DNA from 2 places in the Vibrio sp. PSi01 genome. Region 1 is predicted to be linked to the other one. Evidence: predicted binding sites of a transcription regulator. Region 1 holds the regulator's gene; the other holds the start of a gene.
The links. The regulator PurR, encoded in region 1, represses purine synthesis genes. The targets are predictions, from matches to a motif close to TNANGNAAACGTTTNCNTNA.
Positions count from the first base shown of each region.

Region 2: the regulator PurR is predicted to act here: its motif matches at 14,517-14,536, upstream of ACFI6G_RS17715 (NupC/NupG family nucleoside CNT transporter).

Region 1 is NZ_JBHNYN010000003.1:357,191-373,480, forward strand. It holds gene mukB (chromosome partition protein MukB) at 1-227, opposite strand, end outside; gene mukE (chromosome partition protein MukE) at 224-1,030, opposite strand; gene mukF (chromosome partition protein MukF) at 1,011-2,348, opposite strand; gene cmoM (tRNA uridine 5-oxyacetic acid(34) methyltransferase CmoM) at 2,474-3,259, opposite strand; gene elyC (envelope biogenesis factor ElyC) at 3,375-4,220, shown strand; gene torR (two-component system response regulator TorR) at 4,361-5,074, opposite strand; gene torD (molecular chaperone TorD) at 5,362-6,009, shown strand; gene purR (HTH-type transcriptional repressor PurR) at 6,326-7,330, shown strand; cyclic di-GMP riboswitch class I at 7,501-7,586, shown strand; gene ACFI6G_RS06950 (TfoX/Sxy family DNA transformation protein) at 7,714-8,304, shown strand; gene ACFI6G_RS06955 (TVP38/TMEM64 family protein) at 8,437-9,117, shown strand; gene ACFI6G_RS06960 (putative signal transducing protein) at 9,165-9,482, shown strand; gene ACFI6G_RS06965 (alpha/beta fold hydrolase) at 9,631-10,428, opposite strand; gene glgA (glycogen synthase GlgA) at 10,713-12,167, opposite strand; gene glgC (glucose-1-phosphate adenylyltransferase) at 12,157-13,386, opposite strand; gene topA (type I DNA topoisomerase) at 13,910-16,290, opposite strand, start outside.
Region 2 is NZ_JBHNYN010000016.1:6,564-22,853, reverse strand. It holds gene ACFI6G_RS17795 (VOC family protein) at 28-633, shown strand; gene purU (formyltetrahydrofolate deformylase) at 748-1,581, opposite strand; gene ACFI6G_RS17785 (hypothetical protein) at 1,863-2,063, shown strand; gene ACFI6G_RS17780 (ATP-dependent DNA helicase) at 2,224-4,152, shown strand; gene tsaB (tRNA (adenosine(37)-N6)-threonylcarbamoyltransferase complex dimerization subunit type 1 TsaB) at 4,212-4,913, shown strand; gene ACFI6G_RS17770 (hypothetical protein) at 5,019-5,324, shown strand; gene ACFI6G_RS17765 (Slp family lipoprotein) at 5,364-5,924, shown strand; gene ACFI6G_RS17760 (alpha/beta fold hydrolase) at 5,978-6,829, shown strand; gene fadD (long-chain-fatty-acid--CoA ligase FadD) at 6,935-8,629, shown strand; gene rnd (ribonuclease D) at 8,774-9,892, shown strand; gene minE (cell division topological specificity factor MinE) at 10,004-10,267, opposite strand; gene minD (septum site-determining protein MinD) at 10,274-11,086, opposite strand; gene minC (septum site-determining protein MinC) at 11,108-11,770, opposite strand; gene ACFI6G_RS17730 (YcgL domain-containing protein) at 11,992-12,282, shown strand; gene ACFI6G_RS17725 (lytic murein transglycosylase) at 12,313-13,311, shown strand; gene ACFI6G_RS17720 (LysR family transcriptional regulator) at 13,457-14,377, shown strand; gene ACFI6G_RS17715 (NupC/NupG family nucleoside CNT transporter) at 14,583-15,782, shown strand; gene ACFI6G_RS17710 (cation:proton antiporter) at 15,967-16,290, shown strand, end outside.

The DNA.
Region 1 (16,290 bases):
CCTTTATCACGAGATGACTGTGAGCTACCCGCTTCCGTTGTGTTACGGAAATGCAGAAGGCTTTGGTCTGGGATGAGTGCTGTGATGAATGCCGCCATTGTGGTCGACTTACCTGCACCGTTACCACCAGAAAGCGTTGTAACCAATCCATCAATATCAAAAGTACGTGCGAAGAAGCCGTTCCAGTTGACCATGGTTAATGATTGATACTTACCTCTTTCAATCATGCTTCACCTTCTACTTTTGTTTGTTCGCCGTCGTTTGACTCAAGGTCAAAGTCAGCTTGATCGTTAAAAATGTCTTGTTGACCGTTTTCATCTATGCCTGCATCGACTTCTGATACAGCTTCTGCTTGCTCTTCATTCAACAAGCTGCCTTGGTTAGGCTCTTGCGTATGCACCACAGCTTCACCGTCACGGATAAGACGCAATTGCGCTTCTTTCATGTCATCGCCAACACGAACGTCAGCACCAAAGCGGAATACCGCTTCGCTGATACGGAATTTTCCCGTTTCGCCAATCGCAATCAACATGCCGATACGACGTAAGCGACGTAGAGAAGTACGCACTTTTTCAAACAGCTTTTCTTTGTCTAGGTCAGAACCAGACGCACGGTTGGTTGCTAGCTTCATGAGTTTTTTCTCATCCGCTAACGACATCAACTCATCAAACAGCTCTTGGTTGGTGAAGATACCTTCATGAGTAAGGCGTTCTGGGCTTAGGTATAAGAAACACAACACTTTACCAACCAACATGTCTAGCTCAGACAATACACTACGACCAATCAGAGACGTAGAACGCGGACGCAGGTAAAAGAAGCCTTCTGGCGCTTTCACAAGCTCGGTGTTGTAGCGTTGGTAGAAATGCTGAAGCTCAACTTCAAAGTCAGACAGCAACGCGTGGTTATCTAGGTCTTCGGTTGAAACATGCTTGCCTGAACGCAGCATGCTGTCTAGCGCAGGGAACAGTGGGTTCGCTATCGCTTTTACCAGTTTCTCTGGCATGTAATCATCAGTACTTGTTAATGACATTTGCTTGTACCTTTGCACCGAAATCGTTGATTGCCTGCCAATCTGGCTGAATAGCCTGATAGTCAGACTCTGAGTAACCTAAGCGCACGGCTTGGTCGACAACAATTCTGGCTAAATCAAAATGGTGTGTGCGAGGGTGTGCTGCGAGGTAATCGCGTAACACAAGGCCAAGGTCAATTGGCGCGCCTTGCTGTTTGTGAGCTTTTAACATCTCTGCAATTCGTTCTGAAAGCAGATCATTCACTTGCTCAAATTCTTCGTACTCTACGTCGATCGGCGCTTGTCCCATCACTTCGTCATCACGAAGCACAAGCGCTTCATCACGAAGATCAGTTAGCTTATCGGCATCGGCGTAGGTCAATAACCAAGGCGCATCGAAGTAGTCGGTAACCGACTGACGCAAGCGTTGGCTAAAGGCTCGGTTTTTATCCATATCAATCGCGGTACGGATAAACTTGTGAACGTGGCGGTCGTAGCCGATCCACAAATCGATCGCTTGCTGACCCCAACTAGTGATTCGGTCAAGCTTCATCTGCAAGCCGAACAAGGTTTCGCCAACGAACTCGAGTTCATCGTCACCGTAAACAATTTCTTGAATATCGAGGATCTGTGTTTGCAGCTCATCACCCGCCGCTTGCAAGGTGTCTTGCAATTCTTTTAGCGTGGACGAGGTTTCTGAAAGCAAAGTTTCACAGTTGTTAATCGCCTCTCGCCAATCTTTGTTTAAAAGGTCGGCAATTTGCTGCTTAACGGTTTGCTGCTGCTCATCCATAACACGTTGGTTAAGATCGATCTGATCGAAAATTTCACCAACAGAATACTTGAGCACGCCGTAAACGTTCTTTCTCCAATGTCCTGGAGTTCCGCCCTTCTGCGCAGCTTCAATAGCTTTAGCCATCTCGTCCGCAACCATAGAAAGCTGGATAGACAATTTTAATTTAGAGAACTGACGGTGACGTAAGTAATAATCTGAGATACCCATCGCTAATGGCGACAAACGGTAAATGCTCGCACCATCGGTGATTTCGCTAGTAAAGCGGCTAATCAGCTTCTGTTTAACCAACTCATTGATGGCGTTGTTGGCACGAAACGCAGACGCTTCGCCAGTATCTTCAAACAGTCGAGTGACAATAGTAAATGCATCGTGCAATTCACCCTCGCCCAACTCTTCATCGAACCTTTCATTGCTTAATACTGCGATAGCAATCAAAAATGCTAAGCGCTCTGGTGGCAAGTTTAATGAAAAATCATGCTGCTTGACCCAGCCCACCAACTCATCAATTGGCTGCTCTTCGGCAGTTTGAGTCATTTCACTCATTGTGGTTCCTGTTACTGTTTTTCGTAATATCGAACATGTTAGATATTACGCCTATTTCTTTATGACGCGGGCTTCTTACGATTGCATAGCGCATGTTGTGGCTTCTTTTACCACATTCACCGCTGCTATTGCGCAGGTTTTTGAGCCCAAACGTGAATATAACGGCCTAGTGACAGATATGGCTCTTGGCGGCATAGCTGTTTTTCCAGTTCCAATACATCTTCAAATTGGTAATCGCCCATGTACTCCATATTACCTATGTAGTCACTGAAAGAGCGAATGCCTGATTTACCACAGATTTCTAGACCAGCGTCTTCTATCCATTGATAAACCTCTTCCGGCTTCAAGCCTTTTTGTGGTTGCAGCTTAAACCGTTTTCGATGTGGCATCCCATTCAATACATGAGGAATGTTGCCACAAATCACATTTTTCAGGACTAATCCGTGGTGGTTGTAAAACATTATCGAAGCAACACCACCCGGCTTTACTTGTTCCAGTAATAAATCAAGTGCCTCTTTCGGGTTCGCTAACCACTCCATCACAGCATGAAACATCACAACATCGACTTTCCCATCGAGATGTTCTGCCACATTCTGAATGGGAGAGTGGATAAAACGATACCGCTCTAGCAAACCTGCTTCGCTGATACTTTCTTCTGCTAGTTTCAGCATTTCAGAAGAGAGGTCACACAGAGAAACATTATGCCCAAGCGACGCAATTTTTTGCGACATTTGTGCAAGCCCACCGCCAGCATCGAGTATATGCAACGGAGATATGGAACCATCAAATTTGCTCAAAGCTTGTTCTAAATCTTCCCATACGATGATCTGACGGATCTCTCCTTTGTCAGAGCCGTAAATATTTTTTGCAAATTTGTGGGCAATATCGTCGAAATTACGGTCTTCAGTCACGGCTACTTGAGTTATTATGTCCTATCGTGCCTGCTATTCTGTCACAGGAATTTCAGGAATAAAGAGGCGATGTCTCTTTTTACTACCAAGTGATGTTTTTTCGGACTATTCGGATATGTTTGAGCTGAAAAAAGTAGTGTCTTCATTATTGATGCCACTGCCAGCAATGTTAATTCTCGCTTTTCTGGGTTTAGCCCTAGTGATGTTTACTACCAAAAGGAAGACTGGTTGCCTAATTACCCTTTCAGCCCTCTGTGGTATTTTCCTCATCGCTTTCCAGCCAGTTTCTAGTCAACTTTTAATGCCAATGGAAAGGCAACACACCGCTTTTTTACCCGTCGATGACACCATCGATTACGTTATGGTTCTCGGCAGTGGTCACGTCGTAGACGACCAAATCCCACCTACATCTGAGCTTAGTCGCACAGGATTGATGCGTTTAAGTGAAGGCATTCGTATTTTACGCCTTTATCCTGGTGCCAAACTCATTTTGTCTGGCTATGGTGCGGGGACTGAAGTGAGTAATGCAAGAATGATGGCTAAAGTGGCTTTAGCGCTTGGGGTTTCAAAACCTGACATCATTTTGCTTGAAACAGCAAAAGACACGTGGGAAGAAGCCCGCCAAGCCGCCGCGTTTGTTAAAAATAAAAAGATGGTATTAGTTACATCGGCTAGCCATATGACTCGCGCCTTGAATGAATTCCATGCTGCGGGTATGAAACCATTAGCGGCACCAACCAACTACCTTGCACAAGAAGGCATTGTAGAGCCTTGGGATAAGTACATGCCTAAAGCGCTATACCTTGAGCAGACCGAACGTTATTGGCACGAAACCATGGGGTTAGTTTGGCAAAGCCTGCGCGATTGGCTAGACACGAGTAATGATAATGTTGAAGAGCCTATCGTTGTCCCTGAGCCTTCTATTTTAGAAGAAGATAATGGCGTCGTTTCTGCGGCCTAGTCTCAAATCGATATCTATTAATTTTCGGATGGTTAGCAATAACCAATAGTATGGCAAGAAATAAAAAGCCGAACCATCAATGATGTCTCGGCTTTTTTACGCTAGTTGTCTTTTTTTACTGATTAAAACGCCCGAAGGGTTTAGTCACCAGCGAACATGTAACCTTCACCGTGAACCGTCACAAAAATCTGTGGGTTCTTGGGATCAAACTCCATTTTTGCGCGCATACGACGAATTAACACATCGATAGTGCGATCATTAGGCGCATCCACTCGGTGGCTAATCATGTTCAAAATACGTTCGCGACTTAATACTTGGTTAGGGTAAGAAGAGAGTGCGACTAGCAACTCATACTCAGCCTTAGTCAGTTTAACCGGCTCACCATTTTTGCTTAGCGCTCGGCGAGGAATATCAAACGTCCACTCACCAAAACGAACAACAGACTCATCTTCTGCTTGTTCCACCACTCCCGTCGCTGTTCTACGAGCAGCAGCAATACGCCAAAGTAAGTTTTTAACTCGAACCAATAATTCGCGAAGTTCGAAGGGTTTAGTAACATAATCGTCTGCGCCCATTTCAAGGCCTACGATTTTGTCGATGCTATCCGTGCGTCCAGTAACTAAAATAATTCCAATGTCTGATTGACTGCGTAATTCGCGAGTTAGCATCAATCCATCTTCGCCTGGTAAGTTGATGTCCAGCATAATGAGATCAACGTTGTTTTCTTCCAACACGTTTCTCATCTGAGCGCCGCTCTCAGCTTCACTCACTGTGTAACCTTCGTTCTGGAAATATCCAACCAGTTTACTGCGGGTTACCACATCATCTTCTACGACCAATACGTGATAGCTCATCTACACCACTTTTCTTATTTAATAGTTTCAATGACTATTCTATTCATGACTAGTAACAATTCTAGTGGTACTGAAGATAAAAGCCAGAAACATGGATTTTTTTTGATACAAGACAATCTTAAACCTTGCTATTTATCGTCCATCGCAATTCAATATAGGCATTACTACGAACGAGTCACTTTGCGCTTAGCAAATAACCTTGTTATTCAGCCTTGGTGTGCTTGTACCCAAATGACTTAACGGCGCTGGGTATATAAACATCACAAGACTAAATCAGGATCTATGAAATGAAAGATACGAAAGCATTCAACGAGCAAAGAGCAGAAATTTACTGGTGGTTATCAAGCTTATTCGCCAAAGAGCTCACTCAAGAAGAACTCGATCACTACCACTCTGTTGAAATTCGTTCTTTCCTTTCTGGTTTAGGTTCGAATGAAGCTCTAAAGCCTTCGATTGATAAGCTTGTAGACGCATTGAACCGTCTACAAACACGTGAAGATGCCCAACTGGAACTGTCTGCTGACTTCTGCGACCTTTTCTTGAAGACAGACAAACATGGTGCTTTACCTTACGCTTCAATGTACATCGGCGAAACAGGTCTATTAAACGATAAGCCAGCTAAAGACATGGAAGACATCATGGCTAAGCACAACTTAATCGTGAACCAAGACTTAAAAGAACCTGCAGATCACATTGCTATCGAACTCGACTTCCTTGGCAATCTAATCATCCGTTCAAATGAAACTGAGCTTGAAGAAGAATTAGAGAAATCGTTCGTCATTCAACAGCAGTTTATCGATCAGCAACTACTTACTTGGTTGCCAAAGTTTAATGTGAAATGTCATGACGTTGACCAGTTTGGTTTCTACGCTTCGGTCTCGTCTTTGCTACTCGCATTTTGCAATTTAGACACTCAATATTTAGCTGGTGAATAAGTTCGCCCAACGACTAGGTAAATAAATTCAGTAGAATGTGACAATTCACCCGGATTTCTGGGTGAATTATATTGCGAGTAATTTCTAGTCAGTCTAAAATTGTGACCGCAAACGATAAAATATGAAACATTCACGAAATGCTAAGCTTATTTAAGTTCAAAGCATTTCGGTGTTAAGACAAGCCGCTCAATAGCGGTTTTTTGTTTTTTAGCACTTTAGTACCCAAAGAGCCCTACAAATTTAAGCTCTTAGTTAAGTAGCTTAACGGCTACTTTATTCCGTACTTTGGGAAAGTAGCTTCTAATAGGATAAAACCATGGCCACTATAAAAGATGTCGCTCGCTTAGCAGGCGTATCAACAACAACCGTTTCTCACGTAATCAACAAAACACGTTTTGTCGCAGAAGCGACTCAAGAAAAAGTAAACAAAGCCGTAGACGAACTAAACTATGCACCGAGTGCTGTTGCTCGTAGTTTGAAATGTAATACAACACGCACTATCGGCATGCTAGTAACTCAGTCAACCAACCTATTCTTCTCTGAGGTTATCGATGGCGTAGAGAGCTACTGCTACCGTCAAGGCTACACTTTGATTTTGTGTAACACAGGCGGTATTTATGAGAAGCAACGTGATTACATTCGAATGCTTGCAGAGAAGCGTGTAGATGGCATCTTGGTTATGTGTTCAGACCTAACTGAAGAACTAAGAGAAATGTTAGACCGTCACGCTGACATTCCTAAAGTAGTGATGGACTGGGGTCCTGAGAGCTCTCAAGCCGACAAGATCATTGATAACTCTGAAGAAGGTGGCTACCTAGCGACCAAGTACCTTATTGAACGCGGTCACTCTAAGATTGCTTGTTTAAGTGGCCACTTAGATAAAGCAGCCTGTGTTGAACGTATCGCAGGATACAAACGTGCATTTGACGAAGCTAATATTGCCACTGACGAACGCTTGATCATTGAAGGTAACTTTGAATGTGATACTGCTGTTATAGCAGCAGATAAGATTGTTGAGATGAAAGATCGCCCAACGGCAGTGTTCTGTTTCAACGACACCATGGCACTAGGTTTGATGAGTCGATTACAAGAAAAAGGAATTCGCATTCCTGAAGATATATCAGTTATTGGTTACGATAACATCGAACTCGCTGAATATTTCTCCCCACCATTGACCACGGTTCACCAACCGAAGCGTCGTGTTGGTAAAAATGCATTCGAAATTTTGTTAGAACGCATCAAAGATAAAGATCATGAAAAACGCGTTTTCGAAATGCACCCTGAAATTGTTGAACGAAGTACAGTTAAAACGTTAAATTAATTGATAAATTCAGTTTATTCTAATCAAGCGCACCTTTAGGTGCGCTTTTTTTATCAACAACATTAATGAACCTGGTATCATAACAGCAAGATCATTAATTGAAGCAATATCACATTTTGAAATAACAAGTGTGAGCTTCATTCAACAAAAACTTTATTCTATTTAATCAGTCACGCACAGGGCAAACCACTCGAAAGAGTGAGACGCAAAGCTTCCGGCCTAAACCACTCGTTGGTATGGTAGCGGGGTTACCGATGGCAAAATGCAGTGGTTACTAATAATTTAGTAATTTACGGCTTATTGACAATTTAGTTGCAACATTTTGCTAATCTCTCGGACCTGCTTATTTGGTGGCGTAGTTCAAATACACCGAGATAAATAACATGGATAAACCGATACTAAAGGACTCAATGAAGTTATTTGAGTCCCTAGGAAAAATAAAATCACGTTCAATGTTTGGTGGCTTCGGTCTTTTTGCCGATGACACGATGTTTGCTCTGGTTGTAAATGACCAGTTGCATATACGAGCGGACAAATGCACAACAAAACAATTTGAACAACAAGGGTTTCAACCTTACGTTTACAAAAAACGTGGCTTCCCTGTTGTTACTAAATATTTCGCTTTGCCTGAAGGCCTGTGGCAGGATCAAGAAAAAATCTTGCAGCTTGCGACTACGTCTTTGGGTTTTGCTAAAGATGAAAAAGCTGAACAGTCTTCTGCTAAACCAACTCGATTAAAAGACCTTCCTAACCTTCGACTTGCTACCGAGCGCATGTTGAAAAAGGCTGGGATAGATTCCGTAGAACGTTTATATGAATCTGGCTCTGTAAACGCGTTTAACGCCATCAAGGAATCTCACGCGTCCTCTGTCAGTATCGAGTTACTTTGGGCGCTAGAAGGTGCGATTAATGGTACACATTGGTCTGTTATACCGCAGCAGCGTCGCGAAGAGCTTATCAGTCGCGTAAATTAACATTATCAGTTAAAACTACACATAACTAAGCCGCATTTATGCGGCTTTTTTTTATATCTGTTGAAAGTTAATCTAAGCTTTACCTGTCTATCTATACTATCGGTATGCATTGAAAATTTAGAGGAAGTATCAATGAGTAAGAAAATGATATTGGGTATTGTGTTGGTAATAACGATTGTCTTACTAGGCGTCAACTTTGGCCAATACCTCACACTTGAGAATGCCAAGGCTCAGCAAGCCGTTTTGAATGAATACATTGACAGTAATTTTATCGCCGCGGCTGCTATTTATTTCGCAGCTTACGTCATGATTACCGCTTTCTCGATTCCAGGAGCTGCTGTTGTGACCCTATTGGGTGCTGCGCTCTTTGGTTTTTGGAATAGTTTGTTATTGGTGTCATTCGCCAGTGCAATCGGTGCAACTATCGCCTTTTTGAGTAGCCGCTATTTGTTACGTGACTGGATTCAAACCAAATTCGGCGACAAATTGGCGACCATGAATAAAGGTGTCGAAAAAGACGGGGCATTTTACTTATTTTCTCTACGCCTGATCCCTGTATTCCCATTTTTCCTTATCAACCTGTTGATGGGTCTAACGCCGATGTCGGTAAGTCGTTACTACATTACGAGTCAAATTGGGATGTTGCCAGGTACAGCTGTTTTCTTAAATGCTGGTACTCAACTCGCAGAAATAGATTCACTTTCGGGTATCGTGTCTCCTTCAGTGCTGTTGTCATTTGCATTACTAGGTATATTCCCAATTATTGCTAAATGGTTGATGGGTAAGTTTCGCTCAACACCTGTAGCTGAATAATGGATATAGATTAGATAACACACATAGCCAAATAAGGTTCTATTTCAATGAAAATCTTTAGCGCATCGAACCCTACTGAAGCTCACATCATATGTGGATTGCTAGAAAGTGAGAATATTGCGTGTGAGGTCCGTGGTGAGGGTTTGTTTGGTTTGAAAGGAGAAATCCCTTTTACAGAAGATACTGACCCGTATGTTTGGCTGTATGAACCAGAACAAGCCAATAAGGCACGTGTTATTGTCAATGAATACCAAAAACAGCAAGATTCTATAATCTATGAAGAGTGGCGTTGCAGACAGTGTCATGAAGTCAATGAAGCCCAATTTGGCTCTTGTTGGCAGTGCGGTGCTGCTTCTCCTGAATAGCAGGTTTTGAAAGGTAAAGTGGCTCCAACGGCCTTATATAACAACTCGGTCAGATACCTCCTCCAAACAAAAACGGGAAGCTAAAATTAGCTTCCCGTTTTTGTTTCAATTCTATTCGAGCGTCTGTTCTGATAAAGAATCGTGATAATCACTGAATTTGCTTTTGAATAAACGCAATCGAACGCTGATTAAACTCTTCAGGATTTTCCACATTACATACGTGTCCACAATTCGGAATTTCTACTAGCTCGCTCGACTCATGTGCTTCCACCATTTCTTTTACAGGCTTAATAAACATGTAATCACGTTCGCCCATCAAATAAAGAGTCGGTATTGGTAATTCCCTATCTTTAAAATACTTCATCAAAGGGTTTACATCTGCCGTTAAGATAAACCAGCGCTTAAACTCTTTTTGGCACAGTTTTTTAGCTTCACGGATAAAAAGGTGACGAGACTCTTTTTGGCTTTTCTGCGGCATTACTACATACGCAAAAAGACTGTATAACCACATGTAAGGAATGATGTGTTTACTTAAGTTACCTAATTTGATTAAAACTTGAGAGCGAGTGTTTAGCTTAGTAACAGCACCGCCTAATACCATTGAACGCACACGCCCTGCTGCTAACTCAGCGACGTTACGTACTATGATAGTACCTAAAGACATGCCAACAAAATGGGCAGAACGAATTTTTAGGTGATCTAAAACTTTGAGAATATCGAGCGTTACCGATTTGAAGGTGTAACGATTCGAAATCAGCCCTTTAAGTATATTGTCTGATTTACCGTGCCCTCTCAGATCGATGAGAAGTAAGTTGAAATGCTGTTTATACGCTTTGATCTGTTTGAACCAGATAGAGGAACTTCCTCCTGCGCCATGCACAAACACAACCCACTCGTCGCTCGTAGGGTGAGTAAATGTTTTATGGAATAATAAACTCTCAGACATACCTATCGCTTTAATTATTAAAATGGAGCTGTGCCTCATCACAAGGCGATGACTAAGGATATCACGCAATTAAGAACTTTAAGTGATAATAGTGTCAAACCTACCATTAGTCATGTGAATACCTACTCCCTCTTTTCTACCTGACTGACATGAGTTTGCAAGCTCTGTCTTCTCAAACGTGATGTAGACAGACCAACAAATAAAAAGGCACTCTGTGAAAAGAGCGCCTTCCGTTGTTTAGTGCTAATGGTGTACATCAGCTACATCAAGAGATTAAATTAACGTTAAAATGCAGTATGGTACATTGCTAGATACTCTTTAGCAGCGTCTTCCCAACTAAAATCTTGCTGCATAGCATAAAGCTGAACCCGTTTAATTTCAGACGGCGTTTGCGCATAAAGTAACAACGATCGATGTAACACTGCCAATAGTGCTTGTGGGGTTGGCTCTTCAAAAGCAAACCCAGTCGCGACCTCAGAATCCTCATCGTAATCATTCACGCTGTCTTTTAAACCTCCCACAGAACGAACAATCGGCAAAGTACCGTAAGCCATGCTGTAGATTTGGTTTAAACCACACGGTTCAAATTCCGAAGGCATCAAAAAGAAATCAGAACCCGCTTCAACCAAGTGTGCCAATTCGTTATTGTACGCTTCGACAAAAGAGAACTTGTCTGAATGAAGTGCTGATAACTCTTTAAGTTGACTCGCCAAAACCGGATCACCAGTACCGACAATCACAATCTGAAGGTCGTTTTTCAAGAACTGTTCGATGATCGGCAGTAAGTAATGGACACCTTTTTGATTCGTCAAACGGCAAACCATGCCATAAACAGCGCAATCATTCAGGGGCAGGCCAACATCTTGTTGCAGTTTTTGCTTACAAGCTGATTTGCCACGAACCATGCTGTGTTTCGTCGCTTTATACTTACGAGGCAGGAACACATCTGTTTCCGGATTCCAAGCACCGTAATCACAGCCGTTAAGAATACCAAACAAGTCTGCCGAACGATGTTGAAACTCAGCCGACATACCGTGGCTTCCTAATTCCGTTTTCAGCTCTTCTGCATAAGTTGGGCTTACCGCGTTGACTTTATCTGCACACAACACGCCTGCTTTTAGCATAGTAACGTGAGTATCACTCACCGCTGCTTCTGGTACATTGTAGCTGTGCATTTCAGGTAGACACTGCAGCTCATCATATGAGAACACCCCTTTGAAAACCGCATTGTGAATTGAAATGACACTGCGTGTATTTTCAAAGAAATCGTGTTGTTGGTAACGAGACTTGAGCAAGAAAGGAACAAAACCAGTATGCCAATCATTCGCATGAACGATATCAGGCTGGAAACCAAGCTTTGGTAACATATCTAAACAAGCGGCACTAAAGAAGGAGAAACGTTCTCCATTATCAGCATAAGCTTGATTGTTCTCGGCATACATTTCAGGGCGGTCGAAATATTTAGCACATTCAATACCAAACACTTGAACGCCTTCAACGCTCAACTTCTTAACCTGATAAGCGGTATGAGGCCAATGATCGAGTTCAGTGGCTAAAATAACTTCTGCGGAGTCAATATTAGGTATATTTCGATAAGCGGGGATGGTCACTCGAACATCCTGTTCGAGTGTTTGTAACGCTTTAGGCAGTGCCTTGGCTACATCAGCCAAGCCACCACTTTTAATCAAGCCTTCAACTTCAGACGCTACAAAAAGTACCGAGAGAGTCTTAGTAACCAACTCGTGCTCCTTTAGAAATCACTACTACACCATCGTCAGAGACGTGGTAATGCTTTTTATCTTCTTTCAAGTTTACACCAATCTGTGTACCCGGTGCGATGTCTGCATCTTTATCGATGATAACGCGACGCAGGATACAACCCTCACCCACTTTTACATCACCGAGTAAGATACTCTCGCTAATATCACATGCTGATGCGATATTGCTGCGGAAGCCCAATACACTCTTTTCAATACGCGAACCACGTACATAACTACCGCTACACACAAGGCTATCAATGATCTGAATTCGACCATTTGCCGAATCAGTAAACGTAGCTGGTGGTAGTGGCGGGTAATAAGTGTGTAAAGGCCATTTGCGGTTGTATAGCGAGAATGGCGCATCTTTCTTAAGAAGATCCATGTGCGCTTGCCAGTACGCGTCAATCGTACCTACATCGCGCCAGTAAACTTCTTCTTTCTCACCGGTAATACGGTTGGTGCTGAAATCATAAACAAACACGTCACCACGTGGGAACATGTTGGGAATAATGTCTTTGCCGAAGTCGTGTGTCGACCCTTCTCTATCTGCATCTTCCGTTAGTTCAGCAAAAAGCTCTTTCGCTTCGAACACGTAGTTGCCCATTGAAACAAGCGCTGATTCAGGATCTCCCGGGATCGACTTGGGATTTGCAGGTTTCTCTTCAAAACCAATCATACGACCTTCAGCATCAACTTCAATAACACCAAACTCAGAAGCTTCGGAAAGTGGCATACGTAACGCTGAAACCGTTAAAGCCGCGTTCTTTTCTTTGTGGAAATCAAGCATCTGTTTGATATCCATTTTGTAGATATGATCAGAACCGAAAATACAGACTTGATCAGGTTCTTCCAATTCCATAAAACCCATGTTTTGGTAGATTGCATCTGCTGTGCCTTCATACCAACGCTTTCCTTTGCGCATTTGTGCCGGAATAGGGTCAATAAATCGGTCTGTTATACCACTGATATTCCAACCTTTTTTCATATGATGGAACAGTGATTGTGACTTAAATTGTGTTAAAACATAGATCTTCATCAGATCAGCATTAACAAAGTTGTTCAAAGCGAAATCAATTAAGCGGTAGCTACCACCGAAAGGAACCGAGGGTTTGCTGCGAGACTCAGTTAAAGGTCTCAAGCGAGAACCTTCACCACCAGCAAGAATCATTCCCAATACACCAGCCATTTTATTCTCCATATATTTATAGCTTGTCGATGTCAGTGCTCGTAGAGGTATCTTCCTCAGGGGGATGAGCACTAACATTCATTTCGGAACTTAACGAATATCCATTCACATACAGTGACAGTATCCTAAGCCAAACGTTGTTATGTGTGCACTATTCTTTGCACTTGGTTTGATATACGTTATCGACTTTTGTGCCGATTTCAATTTTTAATACGCCATTCTGCGTCATGGCAACCGATTGCTTTCTTAAGACTTAAAGCAGCTCACATAACACCATCCGAACGAAACATTACATTAACACCCGTCACACATCAGGTATACAACTAAACACTGTTCTTTCAGTTACAATATTTTAGTTAAGTTACAGTCTCGTTAAGCTTCCATAATAAGATGTAATTAATGGCTCTCATTTATTTTCCATCGTGAATTTAATAAATTATTTCAATTGAAATAGAAAATCAATTAGTTGCATACTTAGTCATGTTTTGGACAAAAAAAAGCAGCCCAATGGCTGCTTCTCAATCAATGTGTTCTGTTACTTCTCTTTCGGCTTTTTACGCTTATCTGTAACTTCCCACTTTCCGTCGATATACAAAGCAGTCCAACCAGAAGGTTTTCCGTCTACTTCGGTACGAACGTAGTTCTCTTTTGTCTTACGACTAAAACGAATCACTGTCGGCTTACCATCAGGGTCAGCAACCGGCGCTGACGTTAGGTACTGGAACTTAGGTGAGATACGATCTTTAAAACGAACCAACTCTTCCACCAATGGTGCACGCGTTTCACGTGATTTAGGGAAGTTGCTCGCAGCCATAAATAGGCCAGAGGCACCATCACGAAGAACAAAGTACGCGTCTGAATTTTCACACGGAAGTTCAGGGAAATGTACAGGGTCTTCTTTCGGTGGCGCTACTTCGCCATTTTTCAGGATCTTACGAGTGTTCTTACAGTCTTCACTCGTACAGTCCATGTATTTACCAAAACGACCGTTCTTTAGAACCATGTCAGAACCACATTTGTCACACTCAACAAGTGGACCATCGTAGCCTTTCACTTTAAATTCGCCGTGCTCAACCACATAACCTTCACAGTTCGGGTTATTACCACATACGTGCATCTTACGCTTATCATCGATTAGATAAGCATCCATTGCCGTTTCACAAATAGGACAGCGCTTTTTAGCTCGAAGAGCTGCGGTTTCAACGTCTTCTTCAAGCACGTTGATAATGCCTTCTTCATCACCAAGGTTGATTGTTGTCTTACAACGCTCTTTTGGTGGGAGTGCGTAACCAGAACAACCTAGGAATACGCCTGTCGAGGCAGTTCGAATACCCATTTTACGGCCACAAGTCGGACACTCAATATCGGTTTCCACGATATGGTTTGGCTTCATGCCACCCGCGTCTTCGTCTAAATCTGCTTTTTCCAAATCGCCAGTAAAGTCTTCAAAGAAGTTATCTAACACGCCTTTCCAGCTTGCTTCACCTTCAGCGATTTGATCCAACTTCTGCTCCATACGAGCAGTGAAGTCATAGTTCATTAGGTCATTGAAGCTGCCATCTAGTCGGTCAGTAACAATTTCGCCCATCTTCTCAGCGTAGAAACGACGCTGTTCAACTTTTACATAACCACGGTCTTGAATCGTCGAGATGATTGATGCGTATGTTGAAGGACGACCAATACCACGCTTCTCAAGCTCTTTAACTAGTGCCGCTTCAGTGAAACGAGCTGGTGGCTTAGTGAAGTGCTGTTTCGGGTCTAACGCAATGAGATCAAGCTTATCGCCAATCTGAACTGCAGGAAGAATTGTATCTTCGTTCTTACCCATTGGACGCTGAACACGAGTCCAACCATCAAATTTAAGAATACGACCTTTCGCTTTTAACGTGTACTCGTCAGCTTTAACACTTACCGTCGTTGAATCGTATTGAGCGGGTGTCATTTGACACGCAACGAATTGATTCCAAATCAATGAATACAGCTTGTGTGCGTCTGCATCTACGCCGTTTAGGTCTTCCGACTTAACATCTACACTTGAAGGACGAATCGCTTCGTGGGCCTCTTGAGCGCCCTCTTTGCTACCGTATACCAGTGCTTTAGGCGGAAGATATTGCGCGCCGTACTCAGAACCAATGTATTCACGAGCGGCTTCTACAGCTTCTGAACTCAAGTTCGTTGAGTCAGTACGCATATAAGTGATGTAACCCGCTTCATACAGGCGTTGAGCCAGCATCATGGTTTTCTTCACGCCATAACCAAGACGCGTGCTCGCCGCTTGTTGCAGCGTAGACGTGATGTAAGGTGCAGACGGCTTACTCTTAGTTGGGCGGTCTTCACGTTTACAGACTTCGTATTGCGCTTTTTCTAAAACGCTAACTGCAGCTTGTGTTTGCGCTTCATTATCAGGTTTAAACGCAACGCCGTCTTTCTGAGCGACTTGCAGTCTGAAATCTGTTTTCTCTGCTGTTTTGGTATCAGCATGCACATCCCAAAACTCTTCAGGGATAAAAGCGTTGATCTCGCGCTCGCGCTCAACCAGTAGTTTTACAGCGACTGATTGAACACGGCCAGCGGATAGGCCTCGTGCTACTTTTTTCCAAAGCAAAGGTGACACCATAAAGCCAACAACACGGTCCATAAAACGTCGTGCTTGTTGTGCGTTTACGCCGTCAATGTTTAGCTCACCCGGAGTTTCGAAGGCTTGTTGAATAGCATTCTTAGTGATTTCGTTAAAAACCACTCGCTTGTATCGCGTTTCATCGCCGCCGATGATCTCACGAAGGTGCCATGCGATAGCTTCTCCTTCGCGGTCCAAATCGGTTGCGAGATAAACATGGTCTGCGTTTTCAGCCAGTTTTTGCAATTCAGCAACAACTTTTTCTTTACCCGGTAGAATTTGATAATTCGCTTCCCACT
Region 2 (16,290 bases), on a different contig from region 1:
GCAGCCATTATTTGGAGAATATAGACGATGACGATGAGCCTGAAGCAAGCTGAACTAGAACCACAACAAATGATCGCACGCCTTGATACCTTTATGGCAAAAATCGAGAACCTAGGAAATATCTTAGGTTTAGATTTAAGCTTTGCTCAAGCGGATCATATTGCGCTTCGAATCAATAAAACTGAATTAGCAAAATCTGCGCATCATGCATGGTCTGAATATGGTTCGACGATTTCAGAAGCTATGATCAACGGTCGTCCCATTGTGGTGTTGGCTTTTGATGAGCCATTACAAAGCCTAGGCTGGAGAATTGAATGCTTAGAGCTGCCATATCCTGCGGAAGGCAAGAGCTACCCTAGCCAAGATTGGGAGCACGTAGAGTTTGTGATTCCTTCTCACGCGCAAACCGCCGATGAGTATTTAGCGGATCTTAAAGAAACCTACCCGCTGTTTGCTGCTAACTTTGACACTTTGTCGGAGCACGGTGTTAAGGTAAAACTCTCTAGTCCGAAAGGCGAGGGTGAACGCTTGAATAACCCAACCGTTGCATTCAAGCATCAAGGGATTTGCATCAAGCTGCATCCACACACTTTGAAGAAGATTGTTGAGTCTGAACAAGCTGAATTTGAGTAGGGATTTACTGGGAATATCTTAAGCCAACCTGAGATTTAGATACAAAAAACGCGCAATGGGGTTAACCCTATTGCGCGTTTTTATTTCTGATTGGGAAGCTAATTAATATTCGGCTTACAGAATCACTGTTTTGTTACCATAAACAAATACATGATCGTTGACCACTTTGTTCAAGGCTTTGCTCAATACATTCTTTTCTACGTCACGACCAGCTTGTGCCATGTCTTTCGCGCTGAAGTTGTGATCCACAGGGATAACATCTTGCTTAATGATTGGACCTTCATCGAGATCGTTCGTTACAAAGTGCGCCGTAGCACCAATGATCTTAACACCACGCTCGTAGGCTTGTTGGTATGGCTTAGCACCAATGAAAGCTGGCAAGAAGCTGTGGTGAATGTTGATTATCTTATGGTTGTATTTTTCAACAAATCCCGGAGTCAACACACGCATGTACTTCGCAAGTACAAGGTAATCCGCCTCATATTGATCAATAACTTCAAGCATCTTCTTCTCATGCTCTTGGCGATTTAGCCCTTCATGAGAAACATGGTGATATGGGATGTCAAAACGTTCAGTTAGGCTTTGTAGCGTATCGTAGTTACCGACAACGGCCGCGATATCAACATCTAAGCTACCATCGAAATTTTTCATCAGAATATCGCCAAGGCAGTGTGCTTCTTTTGTCACCAAGATAACAACACGTTTGCGAGACGAATCTACAAGTTTACGTTTTGTGTTTTCTGGTAGAGCTTGGTCTAAATCAGCAAGCAGAGTTTCATCATTGAAATACCCTTCTAACTCGGTACGCATGAAAAAGTGACCACTTGTATTATCTACAAATTCATTGTTGTGGATAATATTGAGTTGGTGCTTGTAACAAATGTTGGTGATCTTTGAGATGAGGCCAGGGGCGTCAGTACAGTGTGTGAGTAACGTTTTTCTTTCCATTTGCATCTTACTTCCATGAAATATTTTTATTATTCAAATTAAATGCAGGCCGCCGAACGGTGAACTGAGCCGCAATATAACCGTTATAATTAATCTATTATCGAGTTGGTTTCAACAAATTCTGCTGTTCATTTATCGGTTTGAACAATTGCTTTATGTAGAAATATCCGTTTTTAGATAGTAATAAAGGCAGAAGCTTAGTTTTTATAGTTTTGACCTTAGTACGCATTTGAACTTCAACCGAGGTAATTCTTGCCGCGGTAAAAATAGAGGTGATACTTATGGATAAAGAGTTACTAGCAAAAAAATTGTACTGCAAGCGAGTGAATTCATTGGTGAGAGGTACCGAGTTAGACGGTAATATTCTAGATGAAATGTGGGAAAGTAAGACTTCACCATTCGATGCAGTAAAAGCCATCCAACCTTGTGATAACCATTTCGAAGGTGCTTCTTGGTTGTCGCGTTATCTTAGCCGAAAATGAAAACGATTCTTTGATTACTACTTCTCTGGTCGTTACCTATTAGGTCGCTTAAACCAAATCAAACGAAACCAAATACCTCCGGCGCGAAGTCATTCTTGATTCGCACCGGCTCACTAAACCTGACATAATTCGCCTTCTATTTTTCCAAGCCTCGTACTCTATGATATCTAAAACGTTTTCTGCTGATGGTGCTCTGGGTAAAGCGATTCCAGGGTTTCAACCACGACAAGCTCAGTTAGACATGGCTGAAGCGGTCTCACAAGCAATTCAACAACAAAGCCAATTAGTTGTTGAGGCAGGGACGGGTACCGGTAAGACGTTTGCTTATCTAGTACCGGCACTGCTTAGTGGTAAGAAAACCATTATTAGTACGGGGTCAAAAAACCTTCAAGAACAGCTATTTCATCGTGACTTACCATTGATGGTCGATGCGCTTGGTTTTTATGGTCAGGTTGCTTTGCTGAAAGGTCGTTCAAACTATTTATGTTTGGATAGGTTGAGCCGCCAAATGATAGAGAGTCATGGCACTCATACTGATCCAACACTACTAGCGCAATTGGTAAAAGTTCGTAGTTGGTCGTCATCCACTCAGACGGGTGATTTGGGTGATTGTGATGATATCGCTGAAGACAGCCCTGTTATCCCGACTATTACCTCAACTAATGATAACTGCTTAGGTAAAGAGTGCCCAAGCTACACTGATTGCTTCGTGCTTAAGGCGCGTAAAAAAGCGATGGACTCTGATGTTGTTGTAGTGAACCACCACTTGTTCTTAGCGGATTTAGCGATTAAAGAAACCGGATTTGGTGAACTGATACCTGAAGCCGATGTGTTTATTTTCGATGAAGCGCACCAACTTCCTGATATCGCCAGTCAGTATTTCGGGCAATCGGTTTCTAGTCGACAGATCCAGGAGCTAGCCAAAGACATTGAAATCGCTTACCGAACTGAAGCCAAAGACATGCGTCAGCTGCAGAAAGTAGGGGATAGACTCGTTCAATCGTCAGCTGATCTGCGTATCGTACTCGGTGATACCGGCTTTCGTGGTAACTGGCGTGAAGCATTGAAGTCAGAGTCGATTGCAAGAGAGCTAGTACGTTTACAAGATGCGTTGCAGCTTGCGGTCGATGTATTGAAATTGGCACTGGGGCGAAGTCAGTTATTAGATACGGCTTTTGAGCGTGCAACGATGATTAAGTCGCGTATCGAACGTGTATGTGATGTGTCGATTACCGGTTATTCCTATTGGTATGACACCACGCCACGCCACTTTGCTTTACACATCACACCATTGTCGGTCGCGGATAAATTCCACGAACAAATCGAGCTTAAACCGGGAGCATGGGTGTTTACCTCAGCAACTTTGGCTGTGTCGGACGATTTCGACCATTTCACCTCTCGACTCGGGTTAAAACCGTCAGCACAGTTTTCACTGCCAAGCCCGTTTGACTATCCAAATCAGGCGCGTTTGTGTGTGCCTCGCTATCTTCCCGAACCAAATAGTCCCGGCTTAGCGGATAAGTTAGTAAGAATGTTGACCCCTGTGATTGAGCAAAACCAAGGTCGCTGTTTCTTCTTGTGTACCTCTCACAGCATGATGAAAGAGCTAGGCGAAAGATTCCGTGAAACGCTCTCGGTTCCAGTCCTGCTACAAGGTGAGACAAGTAAACAAAAAACCTTAGCCGAATTCATGGAATTAGGTAACGCATTGCTGGTAGCCACTGGCGCTTTCTGGGAAGGGATAGATGTTAGGGGCGACGCATTAAGCTGTGTTATCATCGATAAATTGCCCTTTACAGCCCCTGATGATCCTTTATTAAAGGCTCGAATCGAAGACTGTAAGTTAAAAGGGGGTGATCCTTTTGCACAGGTGCAGTTGCCAGACGCTGTAATTACCTTGAAACAAGGTGTTGGCCGTTTGATACGTGATAAACGCGACAATGGCGCTTTGATTATTTGCGATAACCGCTTGGTGACTCGCGATTACGGTGGCATATTTTTGGCGAGTTTACCGCCTATCCCACGTACCCGTGACTTAGGGATTATTAAAGAATTCTTAGCTAAAGACCATTCAACCGCTGCTGAGTAATTAGCATTGTTGAGCTTAGCCATTATTTTTAGATTAGATAACGAATATTTGAGACACGAATGAGCGCGAAAATTCTTGCAGTAGATACCGCAACTGAAAACTGTTCAGTTGCACTAGTAATGGGTGACCAGGTGTTCGTACGTAGCGAAGAGGCTCCTCGAGATCATACGAAAAAAATTCTACCTATGGTTGATGAAGTACTGAAAGAAGCGAATGTCGCTTTAACCGATATCGACGCAATCGCGTTTGGCCAAGGCCCAGGCAGTTTCACGGGTGTGCGTATTGGTATCGGTATTGCTCAAGGCTTGGCTTTTGGTGCTGATTTACCGATGATCGGTGTGTCTACATTGGCAGCGATGGCGCAGGGCAGCTACCGTAAATTTGGTGAAACGCACGTAGCAACAGCGATTGATGCTCGCATGAGTGAAGTGTACTGGGCTCGTTACAGCCGTGAACAAGATGGTCGTTGGACTGCAGTTGATGCTGAGTGTGTTACACCACCAAGCGAATTAGCTGCGCAGCTTGAAGCGGATTCTGAGACATGGGCAAAAGTCGGCACAGGGTGGGAAGCGTATGCAGAGCATATGGACACACTAGCGATCAACACCAAAGCGTGTGAAGTGCTGTTCCCAGAAGCTCAAGATATGGCGTTCCTTGCTCAGTTTGCTTACGCAGACGGTAAAGCGGTTGCAGCAGAAGAGTCTGAGCCTGTTTATCTTCGTGATAAAGTGACGTGGAAAAAGCTGCCAGGTCGTGAGTAAATAGGTACTGTTTGGCTCTGCAACATATCTTGTAGAGCCATGATAAACTCATAATTCAGATCACTAAAGTCAGATCACTAAAGTCAGGTATAAAACTCTTCAAGCATGGTTTCAATAAACGGCTTACCTCCTTCTTCGATAGGCAATACATCCAAAACCAATCGAACCAATAAAAAGAATGAGGTAAAAAAAGGCGATGCAAAAACCTCAGTTGGTCAGCCAACTAGGGTCGCGAATGCTGTCTCGCATTCGATTCGCCAAGTTAAAGAATCTGAGATTCACAAAGCTCAGGTTCAATATGATCTTCCTGAAGGACGTGGACGACGTGCGATGGAAGAGTATATGGATGTGATGAATCAAGCTAAAAAAGAGGAACTTGCGAAGCTTATTGGGGTCGATATTTATATCTAGCTTTGCGCTCTTATTTCTCCTGTTCCAAGGACCAGCATTATGTTTTCTCTCATTTCTAAATCTCGCTTATTTTTCCTTGTTGCTTTCTCTTCGATGGTGATGGGGTGCTCATCGCTTCCAAAAGAACTTAATGCAAACTCAGAACAAGTGGTTACCAATTATCAGGAATGGGTAAACACCCTACCGGATGCGGGCGATGTTCGCTTAGGTGGTGTGATTGCCAAAGTAACTAACTTGAAAGATAAGACGCGTGTTGAAGTGGTTAATATGGCGATCTCAAGTAACGGGAAACCTGATCTAGATGCCGAGCCAAAAGGGCGTTTTGTTGCGTACATTGATGGTTATGTTGAACCATTGAGCTTTGCTGAAGGCCGATTGGTTACTTTAGTTGGCACATCAAATGGCTCAGAAGATAGCACCATTGGTGATTATCCTTATACCTTCCCAGTCATGAATGTATATAACCAACGCTTGTGGCAAATTACAGAGAGAGTGGTTGTGAACGACTTTGCTCCTACCTATTATTCATGTCGCAGCTTACATTGTCGTAGTTTCCAAACGATGCCAAGACAAGGCCGCGTAATTAAAGACGTCGAATAGGCAGAGTTGGTTAAGATTTATGGATACATCAAAACAGGGAAAACAAACCGTATATGATTGAAAAGTCATACTCCCTTGCAAGTGGAACACTTGCAACACAGCAGATTGGTAACCCAAAAACGACCGCAACGACGGTCGTTTTTATTCATGGGTGGCTTGATAACTCAGCGAGCTTTTCTTCTGTTATATCGAATCTACAAGTACTTTCACCAAATTCTCATCTGGTTGCGATTGACCTCTTTGGTCATGGCTTTTCATCTCATAAGTCAGGCAGTTACTACCCATTTCACGACTATATCGATGATTTGCATCAGTTGGTGACTAAATTATCGCCAAACAGACTGGTACTAGTAGGACATTCACTTGGTGCATTGATCGCAAGTTGCTATAGTGCCGCCTTTCCTGAAAAGGTGTCAGGATTAATTCAAATTGAAGGTCACGGACCTCTTTCAGAAGCTCCCCACGAAACAGTCTCTCGCTTGAGGGAAGGGGTACTCAGTCGTCTTCGACAGCGAAGAAAGCCTTCACGTCCTCTAGCAAGCCTTGAGGATGCTATTAAGCTGAGAGTTCACGCCAATCAAATTAAAGCAGAACTTATTGCTCCTATTGTTGAGCGAGGTATTGCCGAGTTCGAGAACTCTTGGCAATGGCGATGCGACCCTAACCTAAAATGTGACTCGTTGTATCGTATGTCACAGACGCATGCTGAAGTGATCATGGCGGCTATTGAATGCCCTCAATTAATAGTTTTAGGGAATGATGGATTCCGACATTTGCAGCATAATCGCTACAAATCAGCCCATAGTTCTCTGCATATAGAGACTATTCCTGGCGGACATCATTGTCATTTAGAGAGCCCAGAGCTAGTTTCAGAGCTAATTCTTGGTGTAGTTAACAAAATTTAAACAAGTGTTTGAGCCTTTTAGTGCTCATGCACTAAAGCTGTGCTGTAATACCGCAATGATAAATAGCGGCGAGCAGTCGTCAGCTGATAAACGAGGAGTAACATCGTGGATAAACCTTGGCTTTCACGTTATCCAAGTGACGTACCAGAAACGATCAACCCAGATCAGTACCCATCTCTTATTGAAATGTTCGAACAGTCGGTACAGAAGTACGCAGACCAACCGGCATTCGAGAACATGGGGTCTATCATGACATTCCGTAAGCTTGAAGAGCGCAGTCGTGCTTTTGCTGCTTACCTGCAGAATGATCTGAAACTGAAGAAAGGCGATCGTGTCGCACTTATGATGCCAAACCTGCTGCAATACCCAATTGCACTCTTTGGTGTATTGCGTGCAGGTATGATTGCAGTGAACGTCAACCCGCTGTATACGCCTCGTGAACTTGAACATCAACTGAACGATTCTGGTGCAAAGGCGATTGTGATCGTATCTAACTTTGCGAGTACGCTAGAAAAAGTGGTGGACAACACTCCAGTTAAACACGTTGTTCTAACCAGTCTAGGGCAAATGCTGCCGCGTGCTAAAGGAACAATTGTCGACTTCGTTGTGAAATACGTAAAAGGTATGGTACCTAAGTATGATCTGCCGGGTGCTATCTCGTTTCGAAAAGCGCTGCACAAAGGCCGTCGTCTGCAATATGTGAAGCCGTTTATGGCGGGTGATGACATCGCGTTCCTACAGTACACGGGTGGCACAACGGGCGTAGCGAAAGGCGCAATCCTAACGCATCGCAATATGATTGCGAACGTACTTCAAGCGAAAGGGGCATACGGCCCTGTATTGCAAGAAGGCCGAGAACTGGTGGTAACAGCTTTGCCGCTATACCACGTATTCGCGCTGACTGTGAACTGTTTATTGTTTGTTGAGATGGGTGGTCGAAACCTGCTTATTACTAACCCTCGCGATATTCCTGGTTTCATCAAAGAACTACAAAAGGTCCCATTTACTGCGATTACAGGCGTAAACACGCTGTTCAATGCACTAGTAAACAACGAAGATTTCCACGAGCTAGATTTCAGTAACCTACGCTTGTCTGTTGGTGGCGGTATGGCGGTTCAACGTGCTGTTGCTGAACAATGGAAGAAAGTGACAGGTATTCACTTGCTGGAAGGTTATGGTTTAACCGAGTGTGCTCCTTTGGTTACGGGTAATCCTTATGACTTGAAAGACTACACGGGTGCAATCGGCTTGCCTGTACCATCGACGGAAGTTCGTATCATTGATGATGAAGGTAAAGTAATTGCCAATGATCAAGTGGGTGAATTGCAAGTTCGTGGTCCTCAAGTGATGCAAGGTTACTGGCAACGCCCAGAAGCGACCAAAGAGGTGATCGATCAAGACGGTTGGTTATCGACAGGTGACATCGTTAAGTTTGACGAAGAAGGCTTGCTATACATCGTTGACCGTAAGAAAGACATGATTCTTGTGTCTGGATTTAACGTCTACCCGAACGAGATTGAAGACGTAGTGGCTCTGCATGGTAAAGTGTTAGAAGTAGCGGCTATCGGCCAACCTCATGAGGTGTCTGGTGAGCTGGTTAAGATTTACGTGGTAAAACGTGATCCTAGCCTAACCAAAGAAGACATTATCGCGCACTGTCGTGAACACCTAACTGGCTACAAGATCCCTAAATTGATTGAGTTCCGTGAAGAGTTACCGAAAACCAATGTCGGTAAGATTTTGCGCCGTGTATTACGTGAAGAGAATGATGCTGAGCTTGCTAAACGCGCAAGCGAGTAACGAGCTAATTTTCGAGTAACCATCGCACCAGAAACCATCGAAGTGCTTAATCTAAGCGAGCGCCGAAAAATGGTGTTAGAATGCCGACAGTTAATGTCGGCATTTTTGTATCCGGCGATCAAAGTAAAACCAGTGAGAGTTTTTGTGGATTATCAAATCATTACCCAATTGAAAGACCTTGAGCGAGTTTGCCAACAAGCACGTGAAGCCGATGTCGTTATGCTTGATACGGAGTTTGTTCGTACAAGAACCTATTACCCTCAATTAGGCTTGATTCAGTTATTTGATGGTGAAACGCTGTCACTGATTGACCCTATTGCTCTTGGTGAAATGACACCGTTTGTAGGGTTGTTAAAAGATGCTTCTGTCCTAAAAGTGCTGCATGCTTGCGGTGAAGATTTAGAAGTATTCCAGAACGCATTTGGTTGCACGCCAACTCCAATGGTCGATACTCAGATCATGGCGGCTTTTTTAGGTCATGGCTTATCAACTGGCTTTGCTGCCTTGGTTTCAGAGTTTGTCGGTGTTGATTTAGACAAGAGTGAATCTCGCACTGATTGGCTAGCTCGTCCGCTTTCTCAAAAACAGCTCGACTATGCTGCGGCAGACGTTCATTACCTAATGCCTATGTACAACAAGCTTCTAGAAAAAGTGATGGAAGCAGGCTGGTGGGAAGCGGCTCAACAAGAGTCTGATTTACAAGTGGCTAAGCGTATCCGTAAAGCAAACCCTGACAGCGCTTACCTTGATATTAAGGGTGCGTGGCAGTTAAAGCCTAAGCAGCTCGCTATCTTAAGACCCCTTGCAACTTGGCGTTTAAAAGAAGCGATTAAGCGCGATTTAGCGTTGAACTTTGTATTCAAAGAGCAAGACTTGTGGGCCGTGGCGCGTTTTTCGATGAAAGATCCCAAGCAAATGGAGCAAGAAGGTTTTGATTACCGCTCTGTACGCCGCCATGGTGCTAAAATCAGTTCAATCGTTAAGTTAGCTGAGCATACTCCAGAAGAAGAGTACCCAGCACCAGTAGAACGCTTAATGGACTATCCAGGCTACAAGCAAGTATTCAAAGTGTTGAAAGACGAAGTGAAAACGGCATCGCAACACAGTGGTTTAGCAACGGAATTTTTAGCATCCAAGAAGCAACTAAATCAAGTGTTGAGCTGGGTTTGGAAACATGACCGTAACCCTGAGAAATTGCCTGATGTTATGCAAGGCTGGCGTTTAGAAGTGGTTGGCGAGAAGCTTAACAAAGCGATCAAATAACCGTTTATTGCTCCCAAGTTTAAGCGAACTACAACTATAAATGTAGATACAAAAAAGAGAGCCTAGGCTCTCTTTTTTATTGAGTATTGATAAGCACGGCTCTAGCTCTACTTATCGATCTTCTTCTGGAAGTTTAACATTCAGCTCTAATACTGAAATGTCGTCATCTTTGTGTTCGAACGTTAGATCAACCATTGAAGGATCCACCTCAACGTACTTTGCAATACACTTCAAGATGTCTTCTTTTAGTTGTGGTAAGTATGACGGTGCTGGGTCGTCATGGCTACGTCGCTCTGCAACAATGATCTGCAAACGCTCTTTGGCTAGGTTTGCGGTTGTCTTTTTCTGTGGTCTAAAAAACTCTAATAATGACATTGCGTATTAGCCCCCGAACAGTCTTTTGAAGATGCCTTTCTTCTGCTCCGTTAAGAAACGGAAGTCTACTTGGTTACCCAGTAGTCGTTCTACAGTATCATTGTAAGCCATGCCTGCATCGGTTGCTTCGTCAAAGATAACGGGCACACCTTTGTTCGATGCGTTCAATACCGCTTGGCTCTCTGGAATTACACCCAGTAGAGATATGTGCAGAATTTCTTCAACGTCTTCTACACTTAGCATCTCACCTTGAGTCACACGTGCTGGGTTGTAGCGAGTCAGTAGAAGGTGCGTTTTCACTGGCTCTAAGCCGTCTTCTGAACGACGAGATTTAGAGTCAAGAATACCTAGAATACGGTCTGAATCGCGTACAGAAGAAACTTCTGGGTTAGTCGTAACAATCGCTTCGTCAGCGAAGTACAACGCCATCAGAGCACCTTGCTCGATACCTGCCGGAGAATCACAGATGATGAAATCAAAGCCCATTTCATCCAGTTCATCAAATACACGACGAACACCATCTTTCGTCAGTGCGTCTTTATCACGAGTTTGAGACGCAGGAAGAATGAACAGGTTTTCCGTGCGCTTGTCTTTGATCATCGCTTGGTTCAGCGTCGCTTCACCATTGATAACGTTAACGAAGTCGTAAACAACACGACGCTCACAACCCATGATTAAATCTAGGTTACGCAGACCGATATCAAAGTCGATAACTGCGGTTTTCTTTCCTTTTAAAGCCAAACCCGAGGCTATAGCTGCACTGGAGGTTGTTTTGCCTACCCCGCCTTTACCTGACGTTACAACGATAATGCGTGCCATTCTGTTTTCCTTTTATTTCTCTTATATTGCGAGGACATCAACGTTTAATACATCGTTTGCCATACTGAACATGGTTTTCTTCTGCCAGTACTCGCTATCAATTTGATCGCTGAGCCAGTAATTTCCAGCAATGGAAACCAGCTCGGCTTGTAAATCATTACAAATTATTTTTGCTTCAGTTTGACCACTTGCACCTGCAATAGCACGGCCTCGTAAAGTGCCATGAATATGGATGCTGCCATCGGCTATCACTTCTGCTCCGGCGCTTACATGACTTAGGATTAATAGATCGCCATCTTTTGCATACACCTGTTGGCCTGAACGAATCGGTGTTCTCACCACTTTTATCGGAGCCATTTTCGCCGGAGCTTGAGAGGGAGACTTGCTTGCTGTCATAACAGCAAAGCCAGCTTCTTTCGCTAGGTTTTGCATACGCTTATCAGAACAGCCAGCCACGCCAACCGGGATCATGCCCGCTTGAGAGATACCGCTTTTCAGTCGAATAAAGTCGATATCGCCTGCGACTTTACTGATGTTGATAACAACGGGCGCAGCAGCGAAAAACGTAGGTGCTTGGTCTACCTTCTCTTGAAGAAAAGACACTGCATTTTCGACTTGATCATCGGATAAGTGCAATACAGATAGCGTAAAACTGCTACCTTTTAGATCTGGGTTACTAGACATCGAAAAACTACAGGACCTCAATAGCGAATGGGTACAATTTCTTTATCAATAAAATAAAGGGCATTGCCTGAAACTAGGTTTATCATGTTATATTCCCAAACCAAGCACAGCAAGTAATCTTGTTGTCAAATGAACGTTTTGTTCTCAATATTTCCCCAACATAAACTATTGATCTCGCAAGTGAGAGTTTTGTAGTCATAAACAATTAAAAAAGGTTTGTCATGCTGTGTTCTATATATAAAAGTTCAAAGAAAGAAGGAACATACCTTTATATCCCTAAGAAGGATGATTTCTCACAAGTTCCTGACGCATTGATGCAAATGTTTGGTAAACCTAGTTTTGTAATGGTAATTAAAATGGATGGTCGTAAACTGGCTCAAGTGAACATCGATAAAGTGAGAGAGTCACTGAATACCGATGGTTTCTTTTTGCAGGTTCCGCCACCACCGGTTAATGAGCTTGAGCTTCATAAAGAGCGTAAATCGCAACAAAAAGTTCAAGACGAAGAGTGATAGCCACCTCAATTCAGGGAGGAGTGATCGTTGAGTAAATTTTCAAAAACCATATTGGCAGTGTCGGCGTTATTATTGGGTAATAGCTTGGCCATTAGCTCAGTACAAGCTGAAGAGTTGAGCTTTGAGCAATATGTAGAAAAACTAAAGCAACAAGGCCGTGAAGAAGGCATTTCCGAAGCGATCATTGAAGAAGCCTTTGATGGTGTGACGTTTAAGCCAAGAGCCGTGAAAGCCGACAAAAATCAGCCTGAGAAAAAACTGACTCTGGATGAGTACATTCCAAGAGCAGTGCCAGATTGGAAAGTGAAGCAGGCGCGAGCGCTTTATAAAGAGCATTACCAAGCGTTAAAGCGTATTGGCGATGAGTATGGCGTTCAACCAAGGTTCATTGTCGCGTTATGGGGCGTAGAGAGTAATTTTGGTAAGTTCACGGGGAATTACAGCGTTATCGATGCATTGACGACCATGGCTTATGAAGGACGCAGAGAAGCTTTCTTCCGTAAAGAAGCTATGGCCGCACTAACGATTCTCGACCAAGGACATATAGCACCCAAAGACATGAAAGGCTCTTGGGCTGGTGCTATGGGTCAACCTCAGTTTATGCCAAGCTCATTTTTAGCTTACGCCGCTGATGGCAGTGGTGATGGCAAGAAAGATATTTGGGGTACTGAAGAAGATGTGTTTGCTTCGGCGGCTAATTATCTCAGCCAATCGGGTTGGGATGACAAATATACTTGGGGGCGTCAGGTTCACGTTCCATCAACCGTGTCTATTGAGATGCAAGGTCGAGACGAAGACAAAGCGAAGTACTTAAAAGAGTGGTCTGAACTCGGTATTACGCGTTTCGATGGTCGCGCGCTACCTAAGCTAGACGAAGACATCAAAGCTTGGCTGATTATGCCTGATGATGAAACTGGTCGTTCGTACCTCATTTACAACAACTACAATGTGTTAATGAAGTGGAATCGTTCTTACTACTTTGCGTTAGCAGTTAGCCACCTAGCAGACAGAATTAAGTTTGATTAATCGACCTAAGGTCGCCTTGAATAGCATTTAGCCTAGTATAGGCCGAACGAACTAAAGGACTCTTCGGAGTCCTTTTTGTTTTATCCGATTTTATATTTCAGAGATTTAAGAAGGTGGCCTTGTGCTAACAGATAGAGCCGCACAGATGGTGATATTCCATGCGTTAATCAAGCATGAAGGCTTTACCAGTGCTGCAAAAAGTTTGAATGTGTCGGTGTCTCACATCAGTAAGCAAGTTGCTTTGCTCGAAGATTCGATAGGTATCAAGCTGGTACAAAGAACCACACGTAGCCTAACGCTGACCGAAGCTGGGGAAGTGTTCTATCAGCACTGTGAGCAGCTGTTCAATACTGTCAAAGCGGCTCAAATGGATATGGACAGCCAACGAGATGATATTTCTGGAATATTGAGAGTCGGCTTGTCACAGTCATTTGGCACACTGCATATCATTCCTGCGATTGATCAGCTCAGACAACTTTATCCTCAGCTGAGAATCGAGGTCCACTTGTTTGACTACAAGGTAGATATGATTGAAGAGCGATTGGATCTCTGGATCACCAATAACGAAGATTTGCCCGAAGGTTATATTGCGCAGCGATTGGCAGACAGTCAGTTTGTGGTGGCTGCATCTCCTGACTATCTAATTAAAGCAGGGACTCCACATGTGCCTTCTGACCTGATTGACCATAACTGCCTTATCTATCGTAGCCGAGAGCGAGATTACACATCTTGGGCGTTTGATAACGGGCAAGAGAACCTTAGCGTTAAAGTAGCGGGTGATTATTCTGTGGATTTGGCTGAAGCAGTACGGGATGCGGCAGTTTCAGGGTGGGGCGTAGCTTATCTAGCCACATATTTAGTGAAGGAAGAGTTTAGAACGGGCAAGCTCATCCAAGTTTTACCGGAATGGCGAGCGAGCCAGTTGATGCCTTTCTATGCCGTATACCCTAGCCGCAAGAATATGCCGAAGAAGCTTTCCGCGGTGATTGAATTTATTAAAGACCATATCGGATCACCGACCTATTGGGATGAAAACCTTAAAACCTGCGTTGAATTACATCGCTAACTTTTTCTAAATCTATAAATATAATTTCCATATGGAAAAAGTATGCTTTTTAATCAAAGTTATTTATTAAAATTCAATGATTTAATTAATTACATTGTTCCGAATTGATTACCCCAACATCACGTTAACAATCGCACCTTGCCGCAAACGATTTCCTCTATACAATGCGTCGCCTTTCCTACCTACAACTTTTAGGTTGACGCACATGGCTTCCCTACTTGGAATTATCACTATTTTAGTTGCCGCTTGGTTACTATCTACGGACAGAAAAAATATCCCGCTGAGAACGGTTTCTCTAGCTTTCTTACTGCAAGTTACATTCGCGCTATTGGTACTGTATGTTCCAATGGGCAAAGAAGTATTGAATGCAGCCACAGGCGCGGTGTCTAGCTTAATCAATTACGGTCAAGAAGGGATAAACTTCCTTTTTGGTGGCCTTACCAATAATGGATTCGTTTTTGCGATTAATGTTTTGGGCATCATTATCTTTTTCTCTGCATTGATTTCAGGTTTGTACCACATCGGCTTTATGCCAAAGGTGATCAACCTCATCGGCGGCGCTTTGCAAAAGTTCCTAGGTACAGGCCGCGCGGAGTCACTGTCTGCGACGGCAAACATCTTTGTTGGCATGATCGAAGCGCCATTGGTGGTTAAACCTTATCTAAAACACATGACAGACTCACAGCTGTTTGCGGTGATGGTATGTGGTTTGGCTTCAGTGGCTGGTGGCACGTTAGTTGGCTATGCATCGCTTGGTGTTGATTTGAACTACCTGATCGCTGCGGCATTTATGTCAGCGCCTGCTGGTCTATTGATGGCCAAGATTTTGGTACCAGGTAACGCAGATGAGGCTCAAGAAAATATTGAGTCTGACGTTGAAATTCCACGAGCAACAAACGTCGTTGAGGCAATGGCAGATGGGGCTATGTCTGGACTTCGCATTGCTGTTGCAGTGGGCGCAACACTACTTGCCTTTATCAGTGTGATAGCAATGCTAAATGGCTTACTGGGCATAGCTGGTGACTGGTTTGGCGTAAATCTAAGCTTCGAACTTATCCTAGGTTATGTGTTCGCTCCTGTTGCATGGCTGATTGGTGTGCCATGGTCAGAGGCTGTGGTTGCAGGTTCACTGATCGGTAACAAGATTGTCGTGAACGAGTTCGTGGCTTTCATTCAGCTAATGGACGTAAAAGATGCATTGAGCGAACACTCACAAGCGATCGTGACTTTTGCTTTATGTGGTTTTGCTAACATTTCTACCATGGCGATTCTGATCGGTGGTTTGGGCAGTTTAGTTCCAGAGCGTCGTTCTTTCATCTCACAATACGGTTTTAAAGCGATTTGTGCGGGTGTGCTTGCTAACTTAATGAGTGCAGCGATTGCTGGTGTGGTACTTTCTCTGTAGCTAGATGATAAGTACCGAATGGATGAGTCAGTCACTTTATTTCCCCTATAGTAAAGTGACTGATTAATCGCAATAATATTCGGTTAGCACGAAAAAGAGAGCCTATAGTTTAATCACGTAGGCTTTCTTGTTTCAGCAAATAGGTTTGTATCACAGGGTGTGGTACAAATTTTTAGGGGCACAAATGGATTTGTCGATTACTTCTTCTTTGGCGTTAATTGGACTTTTGTCTTTAGCTTGTCAGCTACTTGGCTGGCGTTTGCGTCTTCCCGCGATTCTCCCTCTTCTTATCGTTGGCCTGTTGCTAGGTCCCGGTTTAACTATCCTTAATCCCGATGTTATTTTCGGTGATGTTCTATTTCCGCTGATTTCGTTAGGTGTTGCTATCATTCTGTTTGAAGGTGCATTAACTCTGAATTTCAAAGAAATCAGAGGTCATGGCCGGATGGTGACTCACTTAGTGAGTTTCGGCATGTTGATTACATGGGCGTGCATCGTGATGGGGGCT